2 regions of the Streptomyces sp. NPDC090088 genome follow, and region 1 is predicted to be linked to the other one. Evidence: predicted binding sites of a transcription regulator. Region 1 holds the regulator's gene; the other holds the start of a gene.
What was found. Region 1 encodes HrcA, which represses chaperone genes, less so after heat shock. Its sites were predicted from a motif close to TTNGCACTCNGNNNNNCNGAGTGCNAA; they were not measured.

Region 1 (7,486 bases):
GCACACCGAAGTGGAAGGAGACGACGGCCACCGGGTTGTCGAGGAGTACCGCGAGCTTCGCGTCGTACCCGTCGTCGCGGCCGCTGTCCGGGTCGCCGAGCTCGGTCTCGTACCAGGCGGCCTCACCGGCCAGCTGGTGTGCGTACAGCTCCACGGCGCCGGACTCCGCGTGCTCCGGCTGCGGCATGAAGAGGTTGACCCCGAAAGGGCGGCCGGTCAGCCCCCGCAGCTGCTTGATCTCCTGGTACATCCCGTCGGCGGTCTTGTACCCGGCGGCGAGGAACCCCAGCCCGCCCGCCTCGGACACGGCGGCGGCCAGCTGCGGGACGGAGACCCCGCCGGCCATGGGGGCCTGCACGATCGGAAAGGGGAAGAGATCGGTCAGTGCGGAGGACATGACGGCATGTTGTCACGTCCTCCGAACAAGACCGAATCGGGTCGCCTCTTTGGCACATGCCACATATCGCGGGCGGCACAGCCCCTCCGCGACCCGCTGCGGGCGCCCGCGTCAACGCCCGTTGAACGCGTCCTTCAGCCGGGAGAAGAGGCCCTGCTGCCCCGGCTGGAACTGCCCCGTGGGCCGCTCCTCGCCGCGCAGTTTCGCCAGCTCGCGCAGGAGGCGTTCCTGCTCGGGGTCGAGCTTGGTCGGCGTCATGACCTCGACGTGGACGATCAGGTCGCCCCGGCCGCCGCCCCGCAGATGCGTGACACCGCGCCCGTGCAGCGGGATCGACTGCCCGGACTGGGTGCCCGGCCGGATGTCGACCTCCTCCATCCCGTCCAGCGTCTCCAGCGGCACCTTCGTACCGAGCGAGGCCGCCGTCATCGGGATCGTCACCGTGCAGTGCAGGTCGTCGCCGCGCCGCTGGAACGTGGAGTGCGGCAGCTCGTGGATCTCGACGTACAGGTCACCGGCGGGACCGCCGCCGGGCCCGACCTCGCCCTCACCGGCGAGCTGGATCCGGGTGCCATTGTCGACACCGGCCGGGATCTTCACGGTCAGCGTCCGCCGGGAGCGGACCCGGCCGTCACCGGCGCACTCGGGGCACGGCGTCGGCACGACGGTGCCGAAGCCCTGACACTGCGGGCAGGGCCGGGAGGTCATGACCTGCCCGAGGAAGGACCGCGTCACCTGCGAGACCTCACCACGGCCCCGGCACATGTCACACGTCTGGGCGGAGGTGCCCGGCGCCGCGCCCTCACCGTTACAGGTGTTGCAGACGATCGCCGTGTCGACCTGGATGTCCTTGGTCGTGCCGAAAGCGGCCTCGTCCAGCTCCACCTCGATCCGGATCATCGCGTCCTGGCCGCGCCGCGTACGCGACCTCGGCCCACGCTGGGACGCCGTACCGAAGAACGCGTCCATGATGTCGGAGAAGTTCCCGAAGCCACCGGCCCCGAAGCCGCCCGCGCCCGCGCCGCCCGCCTGCGAGAGCGGGTCGCCGCCGAGGTCGTAGACCTGCTTCTTCTGCGGGTCCGAGAGCACCTCGTAAGCGGCGTTGATCTCCTTGAACCGCTCCTGGGTCTTCGGGTCCGGGTTGACGTCCGGGTGCAGCTCGCGCGCGAGCCGACGGAAGGCCTTCTTGATCTCTTCCTGCGACGCGTCGCGGCGCACGCCGAGAACGGCGTAGTAGTCCGTGGCCACTTACGACTCCGCCAGGATCTGTCCGACGTACCGTGCCACCGCTCGTACCGCTCCCATCGTTCCCGGGTAATCCATGCGGGTCGGTCCGACCACGCCGAGTTTGGCGAGTGCCTCGCCGCCCGAACCGTAACCGACCGACACCACGGACGTGGAGTTGAGTCCCTCATAGGCGTTCTCGTGACCGATGCGTACGGTCATGCCCGAATCCCCGGCCTCGCCAAGGAGCTTGAGAAGCACCACGTGCTCCTCGAGTGCCTCCAGAACAGGCCGGATCATGAGGGGAAAGTCATGCCCGAAGCGGGTGAGATTGGCGGTGCCGCCGATCACCAGCCGCTCCTCGTTCTCCTCGACGAGCGTCTCCAGCAGGGTGGAGAGCACCGCCGAGACCGTGCCGCGGTCCTCGACGTCGAAGGCGTCCGGCAGATCCTCCACCAGCCGGGGCACGTCCGAGAACCGGCGCCCCGCGACCCGGCTGTTCAGCCGCGCCCGCAGATCCGCCAGCGACGTCTCCCCGAAGGGTGCCGGGCAGTCGACCATCCGCTGCTCGACCCGCCCGGTGTCGGTGATCAGCACCAGCATCAGCCGGGCCGGAGCCAGTGACAGCAGCTCCACGTGGCGCACGGTGGACCGCGTCAGCGACGGATACTGCACCACCGCCACCTGCCGCGTCAGCTGCGCCAGCAGCCGCACGGTCCGCGCGACGACGTCGTCGAGGTCGACGGCGCCGTCGAGGAAGTTCTGGATCGCCCGCCGTTCGGGCGCGCTCATCGGCTTGACACCGGCGAGCTTGTCGACGAACAGCCGGTAGCCCTTGTCGGTCGGGATCCGCCCGGCGCTGGTGTGCGGCTGGGCGATGTACCCCTCGTCCTCCAGGGCGGCCATGTCGTTGCGCACGGTCGCCGGGGAGACCCCGAGGTTGTGCCGCTCGGTCAGCGCCTTCGACCCGACCGGTTCCTCGGTGCCGACATAGTCCTGGACGATGGCGCGCAATACCTGAAGCCTGCGTTCACTCAGCATCCAGCGCCACACCTCCAGAAAGTCGTGCCCGCGGCCTTTCGGGTCCTTCGGGTCTTTCGTCTGGCACTCTGCGATCCCGAGTGCCAACATCCCCGGCCCAGTGTACGGCCGTCGGGTACTGACTGGGCAAGGTCGGTCAGGACCCGTGACGTTCTACGGCTAGCGTCGCGGCATGACGGTGACTTGGGAAGAGCTGGGGTGGGAGCGGGTGGCCGAAGGGGTCGGCCGGTGCCGGCTGCCGGGCTGGGACTGCACGGCGGGGCTGGCCCTCGGTCCGGGCGCGGTCCTGATGGTGGACGCCGGGTCGAGCCTGGCGGAGGGCGCGCGGTTGCGTACGGAGGCGCAGGCGCTGGCCGGGCGCCGTGTGACCCATCTCGCGCTCACCCACCCCCACTTCGACCACGTCTTCGGCACGCCCGCCTTCGCGGGCACCGACCTGTACGCGGCGGCGGGCGCGGAGGCCGTCCTCGCCCACGACCGCGAGGCGCTGCGCCTGGACGCGGTCCGCAACGGCCTCCCGGCCCCCGAGGCCGAGGAGGCGGCCGACGCCCTCCCGCTCCCCCGCCGCCCGGTCTCCGGCGAGCGGGCCCTCGACCTGGGCGGCGGCCGCCGGGCCCTGCTGGCCGACGTGGGCCCCGGCCACACCTCCCACGATCTCGCGGTCCTCGTCCCCGGCGACCCGCCGGTGGTCTTCTGCGGCGACCTGGTGGAGGAGTCCGGCGATCCCCAGGCCGGCCCGGACGCCGTACCGTCCCGCTGGCCGGCGGCCCTGGACCGCCTGCTCTCGCTCGGCGGCGACGACGCCCTGTACGTCCCCGGTCACGGAGCGGTGGTCGACGCGGCGTTCGTACGGGCCCAGCGCGACGCCCTGGCGGCCCGCTTCGGCGTGTCGTAGGCGCACCCGTTCGGCTTCTCCTATCGTCATCCGAATGCGCCAGTACTCCGCCGACCTGACCCCGCCGTGGAAGAAGCCGAAGCCGGTGCCGGAGGTGGCCGCCGAACCCGGCCTGGTGGTGGAGGAGCCCGGTACCGGCTTCTGCGGCGCGGTGATCCGCTGCGAGGCGGGCACGGTCACCCTGGAGGACCGCTTCGGCAAGCACCGCGTCTTCCCGCTGGAGCCGCGCGGCTTCCTCCTGGAGGGACAGGTCGTCACCCTCGTACGGCCCGCGTCCGGGGGGCCGGTACGCCCGTCCCGTACCGCCTCCGGCTCGGTCGCCGTCCCCGGCGCCCGCGCGCGTGTCGCCCGCGCGGGCCGCATCTACGTGGAGGGCCGCCACGACGCGGAACTGGTCGAGAAGGTCTGGGGCGACGACCTGCGCGTCGAGGGCGTGGTCGTCGAGTACCTGGAGGGCGTCGACGACCTCCCCTCCATCGTGGCCGAATTCGCCCCCGGCCCGGACGCCCGCCTGGGTGTCCTCGTCGACCACCTGCTCCCCGGCACCAAGGAGTGGCGCATCGCCCAGTCGGTCACCAGCGGCCACGCCCTGGTCGTCGGCCACCCGTACATCGACATCTGGGAGGCCGTGAAACCGTCGTCCCTGGGCATCGAGGCGTGGCCGCGCGTCCCGCACGGGCAGGACTGGAAGACGGGCGTGTGCCGGGCGCTGGGCTGGCCCTCGGACAACACGGGCGCGGTGTGGCAGGCGATCCTGGCGAAGGTGACCTCGTACAAGGACCTGGAGCCGGAGCTGCTGGGCCGGGTGGAGGAACTGATCGACTTCGTCACGGGCGGCGATGGGGCCTGACGCCCCGTTCACCCACCGGAGTGATCAGTCCACCAGGTCCCTGACCACGGCGTCCGCCAGCAGCCGCCCGCGCAGTGTCAGCACGGCCCGCCCCTCGTCGTAGGCCCCCTGCTCCAGGAGTCCGTCCGACAGGGCCCGGCGCGACGCCCTGAGCCCGTCCTCCTTGAGGAGCGCCAGCGGCACGCCCTCGCGCAGCCGCAGCTCCAGCAGGATGCGCTCCACCCGGCGGTCCTCGTCCGTCAGGAGTTCGCGTCCGGCGCCCGGGGAGCGTCCGGACGCGAGGGCCGCCGCGTACGCCCCCGGGTGCTTGACGTTCCACCAGCGCACCCCGCCCACGTGGGAGTGCGCCCCCGGTCCGGCGCCCCACCAGTCGGCGCCCCGCCAGTACAGCTCGTTGTGCAGGCAGCGGGCCGCCTCGGAGGTGGCCCAGTTGGACACCTCGTACCAGTCGAAGCCCGCGTCCGTCAGCACCGACTCGGCGATCAGGTAGCGGTCGGCGTGGACGTCGTCGTCGGTCATCGGGACCTCGCCGCGGCGGATCCGGCGGGCGAGCTGGGTGCCCTCCTCGACGATCAGCGCGTACGCCGACACATGGTCGGGACCGGCCCCGATCGCCGCCTCCAGGGAGGCCCGCCAGTCGTCGTCGGACTCGCCCGGGGTGCCGTAGATCAGATCGAGGTTGACATGCTCGAAGCCGGCCGCGCGGGCCTCCGCGACGCATGCCTCGGGGCGGCCGGGGGTGTGCGTGCGGTCGAGCACCCGCAGCACGTGCTGCCGCGCGCTCTGCATGCCGAAGGAGATCCGGTTGAAGCCGCCCTCCCGCAGAGCCGCCAGATAGGCCGGGTCGACGGACTCCGGGTTCGCCTCCGTGGTGACCTCGGCGTCCGCCGCGAGCCCGAACTCGTCCCGGATCGCGCCCAGCATCCGTACGAGATCGGCGGCGCCCAGCAGCGTCGGCGTACCGCCCCCGACGAACACGGTCCGCACCTCGCGCGGGTCGTCGCCGAGGACCTTCCTGGCCTGCCTGACCTCGTCGATCAGCGTGTCCGCGTAGTTGTCGCGGGAGGCCAGGACACCGCCGGTGCCGCGCAGCTCGGTCGCGGTGTACGTGTTGAAGTCGCAGTAGCCGCAGCGGGTCGCGCAGTAGGGGACGTGCAGGTAGAACCCGAGGGGGCGGGCGGCGGCCCCGGCGAGCGCGGAAGCGGGGAGCGCGCCGTCGTCGGGGACGGGCTCGCCGTCGGGGAGTGCGGAAGGCATGTCCTCCATTGTCCCGTACGGCGCCGGTCGCTCCGCCGGTCACTCCGCCGGTCACTCCGCCAGTCGCTCCGCCAGTCGCTCCGCCGGTCGCTCCACCGGTCACTCCGCCGGTCACTCCGCCTGGAGGACGAGCAGCGCCAGGTCGTCCTCGGGCTGGCCGCCGCCGAACTCGTGGACGAGCCGTCTGATCCGTTCGGCGATCAGCTCCGCGCTCAGCCCCGCGCAGCCGGCCAGCGCCCGCGCGAGCCCGTCGCCGTCGTCGAACTGGCGGGTGCCGGAGCGGCGCTCGGTCACCCCGTCGGTGACGCACAGCAGGCTGTGGCCGGGCGCGAGCTCGACGGTCTCGCTGGTGTACGTCTCGTCCTCGATGACCCCGAGCAGGGTCTGCGGCCGGGCGGCGGTGCTGACCTCGCCGTCGGGGCCGAGGAGCAGCGGCAGCGGGTGCCCGGCGGAGGCGAGGGTGCAGCGGACCCCGCCGCCCTCCAGCGGGGTGAGCTCGCCGTAGAGGAGGGACAGGAAGCGGGTCTGCGGGCCGTCGCCGGGCGGCAGGGGGCGGCCGCCGGCGGCGACCAGGGCGCGGGCGGCGGCGTCGGCGGCCTCGGTGGCGTCGTCGAGGAGGAGCTGGTTGAGGCGGTCCAGGACGTCGGCGACCCGGTAGCCCTCCCGGGCGAGCAGGCGCAGCCAGGGCCGGGCGAGCCCGATCACGACGGCGGCCTCGGGGCCCTTGCCCTGGACGTCGCCGACGGCGAAGCACCAGCGGCCGTCACCGGCCGGGAAGAGGTCGTAGAAGTCGCCGCTCGGTCCGCCCTTGTCGCAGGGTTCGTAGACGAGCGCGCTGCGCACCCCCGGGATCTCGGCGACCGCGCCGGGCAGCAGGCCGCGCTGGAGCACGGCGCTGATGGTGGCCTGGCGGGCGTACTGGCGGGCCGCGCCGATGGCGAGGGCGACCCGGCGGCCGAAGTCCTCGACCAGGCCGGTGATCTCGTCGGGGAAGCCGTCGGGACCGGAGCGTCCGATGACGAGCGTGCCGAGCGGGCGGCCGCCCGCGATCAGCCGGTAGGCGAGCGCCGAGCCGAGGGCGCCCTGCGGGCCGAGCGCCTCGCGGGGCCAGGGATACGGCTCGGGCCCTGACCTCCCCCACTCTCGGCTTCGCTCGATCGGGGGCGCCCCCGTGCCGTCCCGGGCGCAGGGCGGGTCCTTCTCCAGGACGCGGCGCAGTTCCTCGATGCGGTTCTCGCTGCCGTGCCAGACCCGGGCCAGCCGCGGCCCGCCCGCGCCGGTGGGATCGTGCCGGCCGCCGCCGCGCACGGTCGCCTCGTCCTCCAGCCACACCGCGCACCAGTCGGCGAGCCGGGGCACGATCAGCTGGCCGGTGAGCGCGGCCACCAGGTTCTCGTCGAGCTGCCCGGCGAGCAGGTCGGAGGCCTCGGCGAGGAAGGTGAGGGCGCCCCGGTTGAGCCAGTCCCGGTCGCGTTCGGGGCGGTGGGAGCAGGCCCGCGCGGGGTCGTCCGCGGGGGCGGGCGGCTCGGGGGCGAGGATCTCGGCGACCTTCAGTTCCTGCTCGTCGGGGAGCGTGCCGCCGCGGCCGGTCAGCCGCGCCCACACCGACTTCGCGCCGGTGCGGTAGGTCACCCCCCAGGACTCGGCGAGCGAGGCGACCAGCCGCAGCCCGCGCCCGAACTCCGGTGTCTCGTACGGCGTCTCGCCCGGGTGGTCGCGCGGGGCGCGGGAGGGGTGGTGGTCGGTGACCTCGACGACGAACGCCGGCTCCTCGTCCTCCTCCGGTGCGTACTGTTCCAGCCACCAGTCGACCTCGACGTCC
Region 2 (7,486 bases), on a different contig from region 1:
CGTCTCGCCCGCCGTGCGCTCCGCCGTCGTCAGCCCGGTCCGGCGGCCGGCGACCAGGCCGAGAAGCACGGCCAGCGCCTCTTCGTCGCCGAGCATGAGCGGCGGCAGGCGGTGTCCTGGGGCGAGCCGGTAGCCGCCGTAGCGGCCGCGCACCGACTGCACGGGCACGTCCAGCTCGATCAGCTGGTCCACGTACCGCCGCACGGTGCGGCCTTCGACGCCGAGCCGGTCGGCGAGTTCGGCCACCGTCCGGGTGCCGCCCGACTGAAGCAGCTCCAGGAGGGTCAGCACGCGGCCGGTGGGTCTGGGCATGTTCGCAGCCTAACGCGAATAGAGGACCGATTCTGTCCTCTATTTCTCCTAGCCTGCGCGGTGCACGCCTTCCCGCACAGCACCAGCACGGCACACCAGGGAGATCCCATGGACTTCGTCTCGATCCGCATCATCACCGGCGACGTGGCACGCCTCGTCGGGTTCTACGAGCGCGCCACGGGGGTGCGGGCGGCGTGGGCCACCGAGGACTTCGCCGAGTTCAGGACCGCCGGCGCCACCCTCGCGATCGCCGGCACCCGCACCGTCCCGCTGTTCGCCCCGGACTCGGCCCGCCCGGCGGCCAACCAGAGCGTGATCACGGAGTTCCTCGTCGACGACGTGGACCGCGTCCACCGCGACCTCGCCGAGTTCGTGACCGACTTCGTCGCCGGGCCCACCACGATGCCCTGGGGCAACCGTTCACTGCTCTTCCGCGACCCCGACGGCAACCTCGTCAACTTCTTCACCCCCGTCACCCCGGCGGCCGTCGAGAAGTTCGCCCGCTGAGCCCGCTGAGCCCGCTGAGCCCGCTGAGCCCGCTGACCGGTGGCTAGGGCCGGGCCGGATGGCCCACCAGCATCGTCGGTGCCCCCGCCACCCGGGTCAGGAACACGGTCGCCGAGTTCGGCCCCTGCGGCTTGACCTTGCGGCGCAGCTCCTCCGGCTCGACGGCCGAGCCCCGCTTCTTCACGGTCAGGATCCCGACCTCGCGCTCCCGCAGCAGCGCCTTCAGCTTCTTGACGTTGAACGGGAGCTGGTCGGTGATCTCGTACGACGTCGCGTAGGCGGTGGCGTGGAGCGCGTCGGCCGTGATGTAGGCGATCGTCGGGTCGATCAGGCCTCCGTCCAGTTCCTCGGCCACCTCGGCGACCAGGTGGGCGCGGATGGCGGCGCCGTCGGGTTCGTACAGGTAACGGCCCACGGCCCTGACGTGCGGATCGGGCAGGCCCCTGCCGAGCAGGGTGCGCGGGCCGGGGAGGAGGGTGGCGCGGACCGCCCCCGGTTCCGTCCCGAACCAGAGGACCGCCTCCTTCACGTCCCCCGCGTCCGAGATCCACTCCGCCTCGGCGTCCGCCGGGACCGTCTCGTGCGGGATACCGGGGGCGACCTTCAGCGCGGCGGTGTGCGTGGCCTTGCGCGCCGCCTCGACCGCCCAGGACAGCGGCGGCGAGTAGGCCTCCGGGTCGAAGACGCGGCCACGGCCGCCGCGCCGGGCCGGGTCGACGAACACGGCGTCCCAGCCCGCCGTGTCCACCTCCGTGACGTCCGCCTCCCGGACCTCGATCAGGTCGGCGAGCCCGAGCGCGTCGGCGTTCGCCCGCGCGGTCCGCGCCGTCACCGGGTCCCGGTCCACGGCGAGCACCCGGATCCCCGCCCGCGCGAGCGCGATCGCGTCGCCCCCGATCCCGCAGCACAGGTCGGCGACGGAGGAGACCCCCAGCGTCCTCAGCCGCTCGGCCCGGTAGGTGGCGACACTCGCCCGCGTCGACTGCTCGACCCCGTTCGGGGTGAAGAACATGCGGTCCGCGTCCGCCTCGCCGAACTTCGCCGCCGCCCGCTGCCGCAGCCGGGCCTGGGCGAGCGCCGCCGACACCAGCTCGGCGGGGTGGGTGCGGCGCAGCCGGGTGGCCACGGCGAGTTCGTCGGCGGGCGCGGTGCCGCGCACCTCGGCGAGGAGGGCGTGGCCCTCGGGGGTGAGGAGAGGGGCGAGGTGGTCGTTCACCGGGTCATTGTCGGCCAGTCGGTGGATGGTTCGCCTCCGGCCGAGGTGTCTGCCCCGGTTCCGGGGAGGGGCCTGGAAGGATCCGACGCCATGCGAGCAGTCGTACAAAATGACAAAAATGGGTTCAGAGCGGGTGTGGCGGGCCTGCTGGCCGTCGCCGCCCTGGTGTCCGGCTGCGCGGGACCCGACGGTTCCGCCGCCCGCCCCGCCGCCGGTCAGCAGCCGCACCGGAACGCCGCCGCCGACGCCCACGCCGCCCTGGTCGCCGCCGCCAAGCGCTGGGGGCTGAACGCGGTCCCCCTGCGGCCCCCGGCCCCGCCGACGCAGAAGCCGAGGATCACCGCTCGCGACGGGTTCGAGGTGGACGGGCAGGTGGAGGACGAGCTGCCCCCGGTCTTCACCACGGTCCCGACGAAGCAGAAGGTCGTCTTCCTGACCATCGACGACGGCTCGGAGAAGGACCCGGCGTTCCTCCGCATGATGAGCGACCTGCGGATCCCCTACACCGCGTTCCTCAGCAACTACCTGGTCAAGGACGACTACGGCTACTTCCGGAAGATGCAGGCCGAGGGCCACACCCTCAACAACCACACCCTGACCCACCCCTACCTGCCGGGCCTGACCTACGAGGAGCAGAAGCACGAGATCTGCGGCATGCAGGAGATCATGAAGAGGGAGTTCGGCAGGGCCCCGACCGTCTTCCGCCCGCCCTACGGCAACTACAACGGCGACACCCTGCGCGCCGCCAAGACCTGCGGCATCAAGTACGCGCCGATCTGGGACGAGGAGGTGTTCGTCGACCACTGGGAGTACCGCGAGTGGGACCGCGGTCTGCACCCCGGCGACATCGTGCTCACGCACTTCCGGGGCCGCAGCGACTGGGACGGCACGATGGTCGACGACATGCGCCGCTTTCTGAACAAGGTCACGCGCGAGGGCTACGCGGTGGCGCGCCTGGAGGACTACCTGTGAGCCGCGCGAGGGCGACGGCGGCGTTCCTGGCCGCCGTCGCCCTCCTGCTCGCGGGCTGCGCCCAGTCCGTGGACCCCATCGAACGGCTCGGCAGGAAGGCGGCCGCCGGGGTACGGCCGCACGGTCCGGCCGGCGAACAGGCCTACCGGCACTGGGGCCTGAGTGCGCCCCTGCCGGCCGCCCCGCGCCCGCCGTCCCACCCGCTCTCCTTCCGCTCGGCCCTCCCTCCGGTCGTCGACCACATCCCCACCGCCGACCGGGTGGTCTTCCTGACCTACGACGACGGCGCCGAGAAGGACCCCCGCTTCGTGGACATGGTCCGCGAGCTGCGCCTGCCCGTGACGATGTTCCTCACGGACAGCGTGGTCGGCCCCGGCTACGGCCACTTCGCCCGGCTCCAGGCGGTCGGCGCGAGCGTCCAGAACCACACCCTCGACCACCCGGCCATGCCCGGGCTGCCCTACGCCGGCCAGCGCGCCGAGATCTGCGGACAGCAGGAGAAGCTGAAGTCCCGCTTCGGCATCCGCCCGTACCTCTTCCGCCCGCCCTACGGCACCTACGACACCACCACGCTCCGCGCGGCGGCCGACTGCGGGGTGACGGCGGTGGTGCTCTGGCGGGCGGCGATGACGGCCGACACGCTCGCCTTCAGGAACGGCGAGAAACAGCTCCGCCCCGGCGACATCGTCCTGGTCGGCCCCGACGAGGCCATGGGCCCGGCCCTGCGGGAACGCACGGCCCGGCTGCTGCGCCGGGTACAGGCGGGCGGGCTGACGGTGGGGCGCCTCGAGGACTACCTGTAGGCAGGTCACCGGCGGGTTCTCCGGTCCGGCGACCCGGTTTTTTCGGCGCCGCGCCACGGGCAACTGGCACTCCGCTTGACCGAGTGCTAATCGCGGTCATAGTCTCGGCTCTGGCACTCGGCAGATGAGAGTGCCAACAACGCGACGGGCAGGTCCGGCACCCGCGACGACGGATCCACCTGGTCGCCACCTCAGACAGTTAACCCCGTGAGATCTCCGAAGGGGGAGGTCGGATCGTGACGACCACCAGCTCCAAGGTTGCCATCAAGCCGCTTGAGGACCGCATCGTGGTCCAGCCGCTCGACGCCGAGCAGACCACGGCCTCCGGCCTGGTCATCCCGGACACCGCGAAGGAGAAGCCCCAGGAGGGCGCCGTCCTCGCCGTGGGCCCGGGCCGGTTCGAGAACGGCGAGCGCCTGCCGCTCGACGTCAAGGTCGGCGACATCGTGCTCTACAGCAAGTACGGCGGCACCGAGGTGAAGTACAACGGCGACGAGTACCTCGTCCTCTCGGCCCGCGACGTGCTCGCGATCATCGAGAAGTAGTTCACTCGAAGCACATCCTGCTGTGAACTGCGCCCCTGGCCCCCGCGATCTCATGAAGCCGGGCGTCGGGGGCGCGGCTCGTTTCACTCACGTTTTCCGAGAGGGCTGAACCGCTCCCATGGCGAAGATCCTGAAGTTCGACGAGGACGCCCGTCGCGCCCTTGAGCGCGGCGTCAACAAGCTTGCCGACACGGTGAAGGTGACGATCGGCCCCAAGGGCCGCAACGTCGTCATCGACAAGAAGTTCGGCGCCCCCACCATCACCAACGACGGTGTCACGATCGCCCGTGAGGTCGAGATCGAGGACCCGTACGAGAACCTCGGCGCGCAGCTGGTGAAGGAGGTGGCGACCAAGACCAACGACATCGCGGGTGACGGTACGACCACCGCCACCGTGCTGGCCCAGGCGCTGGTCCGCGAGGGCCTGAAGAACGTCGCCGCGGGTGCCTCCCCGGCCGCCCTGAAGAAGGGCATCGACGCCGCCGTCGCCGCCATCTCCGAGGACCTGCTCGCCACGGCCCGCCCGATCGAGGAGAAGTCCGACATCGCCGCCGTCGCCGCGCTGTCCGCCCAGGACACGCAGGTCGGCGAGCTCATCGCCGAGGCGATGGACAAGGTCGGCAAGGACGGTGTCATCACCGTCGAGGAGTCCAACACCTTCGGTCTGGAGCTGGACTTCACCGAGGGCATGGCCTTCGACAAGGGCTACCTGTCGCCGTACTTCGTGACGGACCAGGAGCGCATGGAGGCGGTCCTGGAGGACCCCTACATCCTCATCAACCAGGGCAAGATCTCCTCCATCGCGGACCTGCTGCCGCTGCTGGAGAAGATCATCCAGGGCAACGCCTCGAAGCCGCTGCTGATCATCGCCGAGGACGTGGACGGCGAGGCCCTCTCCACCCTCGTGGTCAACAAGATCCGCGGCACCTTCAACGCGGTCGCGGTCAAGGCCCCCGGCTTCGGTGACCGCCGCAAGGCGATGCTGGAGGACCTGGCGATCCTCACCGGCGCCACGGTCATCTCCGAGGAGGTCGGCCTCAAGCTCGACCAGGTCGGCCTGGACGTGCTGGGCTCCGCCCGCCGCGTCACCGTCACCAAGGACGACACCACGGTCGTCGACGGCGCCGGTGACTCCGGTGCGGTCACCGGCCGCGTCGCCCAGATCAAGGCCGAGATCGAGAACACCGACTCCGACTGGGACCGCGAGAAGCTCCAGGAGCGCCTCGCGAAGCTGGCCGGCGGCGTGTGCGTGATCAAGGTCGGCGCCGCCACCGAGGTGGAGCTGAAGGAGAAGAAGCACCGTCTGGAGGACGCCATCTCCGCGACCCGCGCCGCGGTCGAGGAGGGCATCGTCTCCGGTGGTGGCTCCGCGCTGGTCCACGCCGCGAAGGTGCTGGAGGACGGCCTCGGCAAGACCGGCGACGAGGCGACCGGTGTCGCCGTCGTCCGCCGCGCCGTCGTCGAGCCGCTGCGCTGGATCGCCGAGAACGCCGGCCTGGAGGGTTACGTCATCACCTCCAAGGTCGCCGAGCTCGACAAGGGCCAGGGCTTCAACGCCGCCACCGGCGAGTACGGCGACCTGGTCAAGGCCGGCGTCATCGACCCGGTCAAGGTCACCCGCTCCGCCCTGGAGAACGCCGCCTCCATCGCCTCCCTCCTCCTGACGACCGAGACCCTGGTCGTCGAGAAGAAGGAAGAGGAGGAGCCCGCCGCGGCCGGCCACTCCCACGGCCACGCCCACTGAGCATCGCCTCGGCGTCGCACGAAGCCCCCGTCCCCGGTCGTCCGCCGGGTACGGGGGCTTCGCCCCTCGCGGGCTTTCACTGTGGGCTCAGTTCTCCAGCGCGTCCAGTGCGCCGAGCTGACCCATCAGGCCGAGCCGGTCGTACTCCCACCAGCCCTCGGCGATCCTTCCGCCGGAGTCGAAGCGGTGGATCGTGGTCCCGGTCATCCGCACCAGCCCCCGGGTGTTCGGCAGTCCGAGGAACTCCGCCTTCTGCCGCCCCTTCCAGATCCACCGGGTGCACACCCGGTCGTCCTGGGTGAACTGGTCCTCGACATGGAACGTGAAGTCGAAGGCGCCCCGCCACATCCCGATCTCGCGCCGTACCGCGTCCATGCCGATGGTGTCCTGCCCGTTGCCCGGGTCGTGGCCGTGGTAGTCCTCCGCGAGCAGACCGTCCAGCGGAGCCAGCGGGCCGGCCGCGCCGATCGTCTCGAAGAACCGCCGCGCGGTACCGGCGTACAACCGCTCGTCACGCACCACGTCCAGATCGGTGAACGTCGGCGTCCCGTCGCAGAGCGCGAGCAGGTCGTGGAAGACCTTGTCGGTCTCCGGGAGGGCCGAGTTCCGCATCGCCTCCTCGTACGACGGGAACTCCACGATCTCCACGACGTGCGACGCGTCGGAGCGGTCCCGGCCGACCACCGCGTGCGTCGCCGTCCGCTTCCCCTTGGTCTGCTCGACCCAGCTGTCCAGCAGCCGCTCCATCTCGGTCAGCCGGCTGGTCCTGCACTCGATGAGCTGCACGAACGTCATGACACCGCCTCCGGCCCCCCTGGGTCCGGTCCCGCCCGCCCATTTTCCCACCGGACCGGCCGCGGCTCCTGCTGTCGGGCCTACTGCGGCCCGTACTTGCGGCCCGTCTTCGAGCTGATGCCGCCCACCAGGCCGTGCGGCGCCATCTTCGCCAGGCCCGTCAGCACCTTGTAACGCGGATCCGGGATCGACAGCGTCTTGCCGCGCGCGAGGTCGGCCAGCGCGGCCGCCACCAGCTTGTCGGCGTCCAGCCACATCCAGCCCGGGATGTTGTCGGTGCCCATCCCGGCCCGCTCGTGGAACTCCGTACGGACGAACCCCGGAGCCAGCGCCATCAGCCGCACCCCGCTGTCCGCGAGATCGCGCGCCGCGCCCTGGGTGAACTGCACGACCCACGCCTTGGAGGCGCCGTACGTACCGCGCGGCACGAAGGCCGCCACCGAGGCCACGTTGACGACACCGCCGCGCCCGCGCTCCCGCATCGCCTCCGTCGCCGCCGCCGTCAGCCGCAGCACCGCCTCGCAGTGCACCTTGAGCATGCGCAGCTCGTCGGCCATCGGCACGTCGAGGAACCGGCCCTTGTTGCCGAAGC

Region 2: a site for HrcA is predicted at 3,874-3,900, ahead of groES (co-chaperone GroES). Genes of this name have one in related genera too.

What each region holds. Positions count from the first base shown of each region.
Region 1 is NZ_JBIVDZ010000001.1:720,100-727,585, reverse strand. Features, by position in the region: gene ACIPSJ_RS03320 (nitronate monooxygenase) at 1-397, opposite strand, end outside; gene dnaJ (molecular chaperone DnaJ) at 509-1,645, opposite strand; gene hrcA (heat-inducible transcriptional repressor HrcA) at 1,646-2,662, opposite strand; gene ACIPSJ_RS03305 (MBL fold metallo-hydrolase) at 2,835-3,557, shown strand; gene ACIPSJ_RS03300 (DUF3097 domain-containing protein) at 3,592-4,407, shown strand; gene hemW (radical SAM family heme chaperone HemW) at 4,432-5,664, opposite strand; gene ACIPSJ_RS03290 (SpoIIE family protein phosphatase) at 5,776-7,486, opposite strand, start outside.
Region 2 is NZ_JBIVDZ010000002.1:389,423-396,908, forward strand. Features, by position in the region: gene ACIPSJ_RS10520 (helix-turn-helix transcriptional regulator) at 1-312, opposite strand, end outside; gene ACIPSJ_RS10525 (VOC family protein) at 421-819, shown strand; gene ACIPSJ_RS10530 (methyltransferase domain-containing protein) at 863-2,035, opposite strand; gene ACIPSJ_RS10535 (polysaccharide deacetylase family protein) at 2,126-3,007, shown strand; gene ACIPSJ_RS10540 (polysaccharide deacetylase family protein) at 3,004-3,810, shown strand; gene groES (co-chaperone GroES) at 4,047-4,355, shown strand; gene groL (chaperonin GroEL) at 4,474-6,099, shown strand; gene ACIPSJ_RS10555 (ester cyclase) at 6,187-6,894, opposite strand; gene ACIPSJ_RS10560 (SDR family oxidoreductase) at 6,975-7,486, opposite strand, start outside.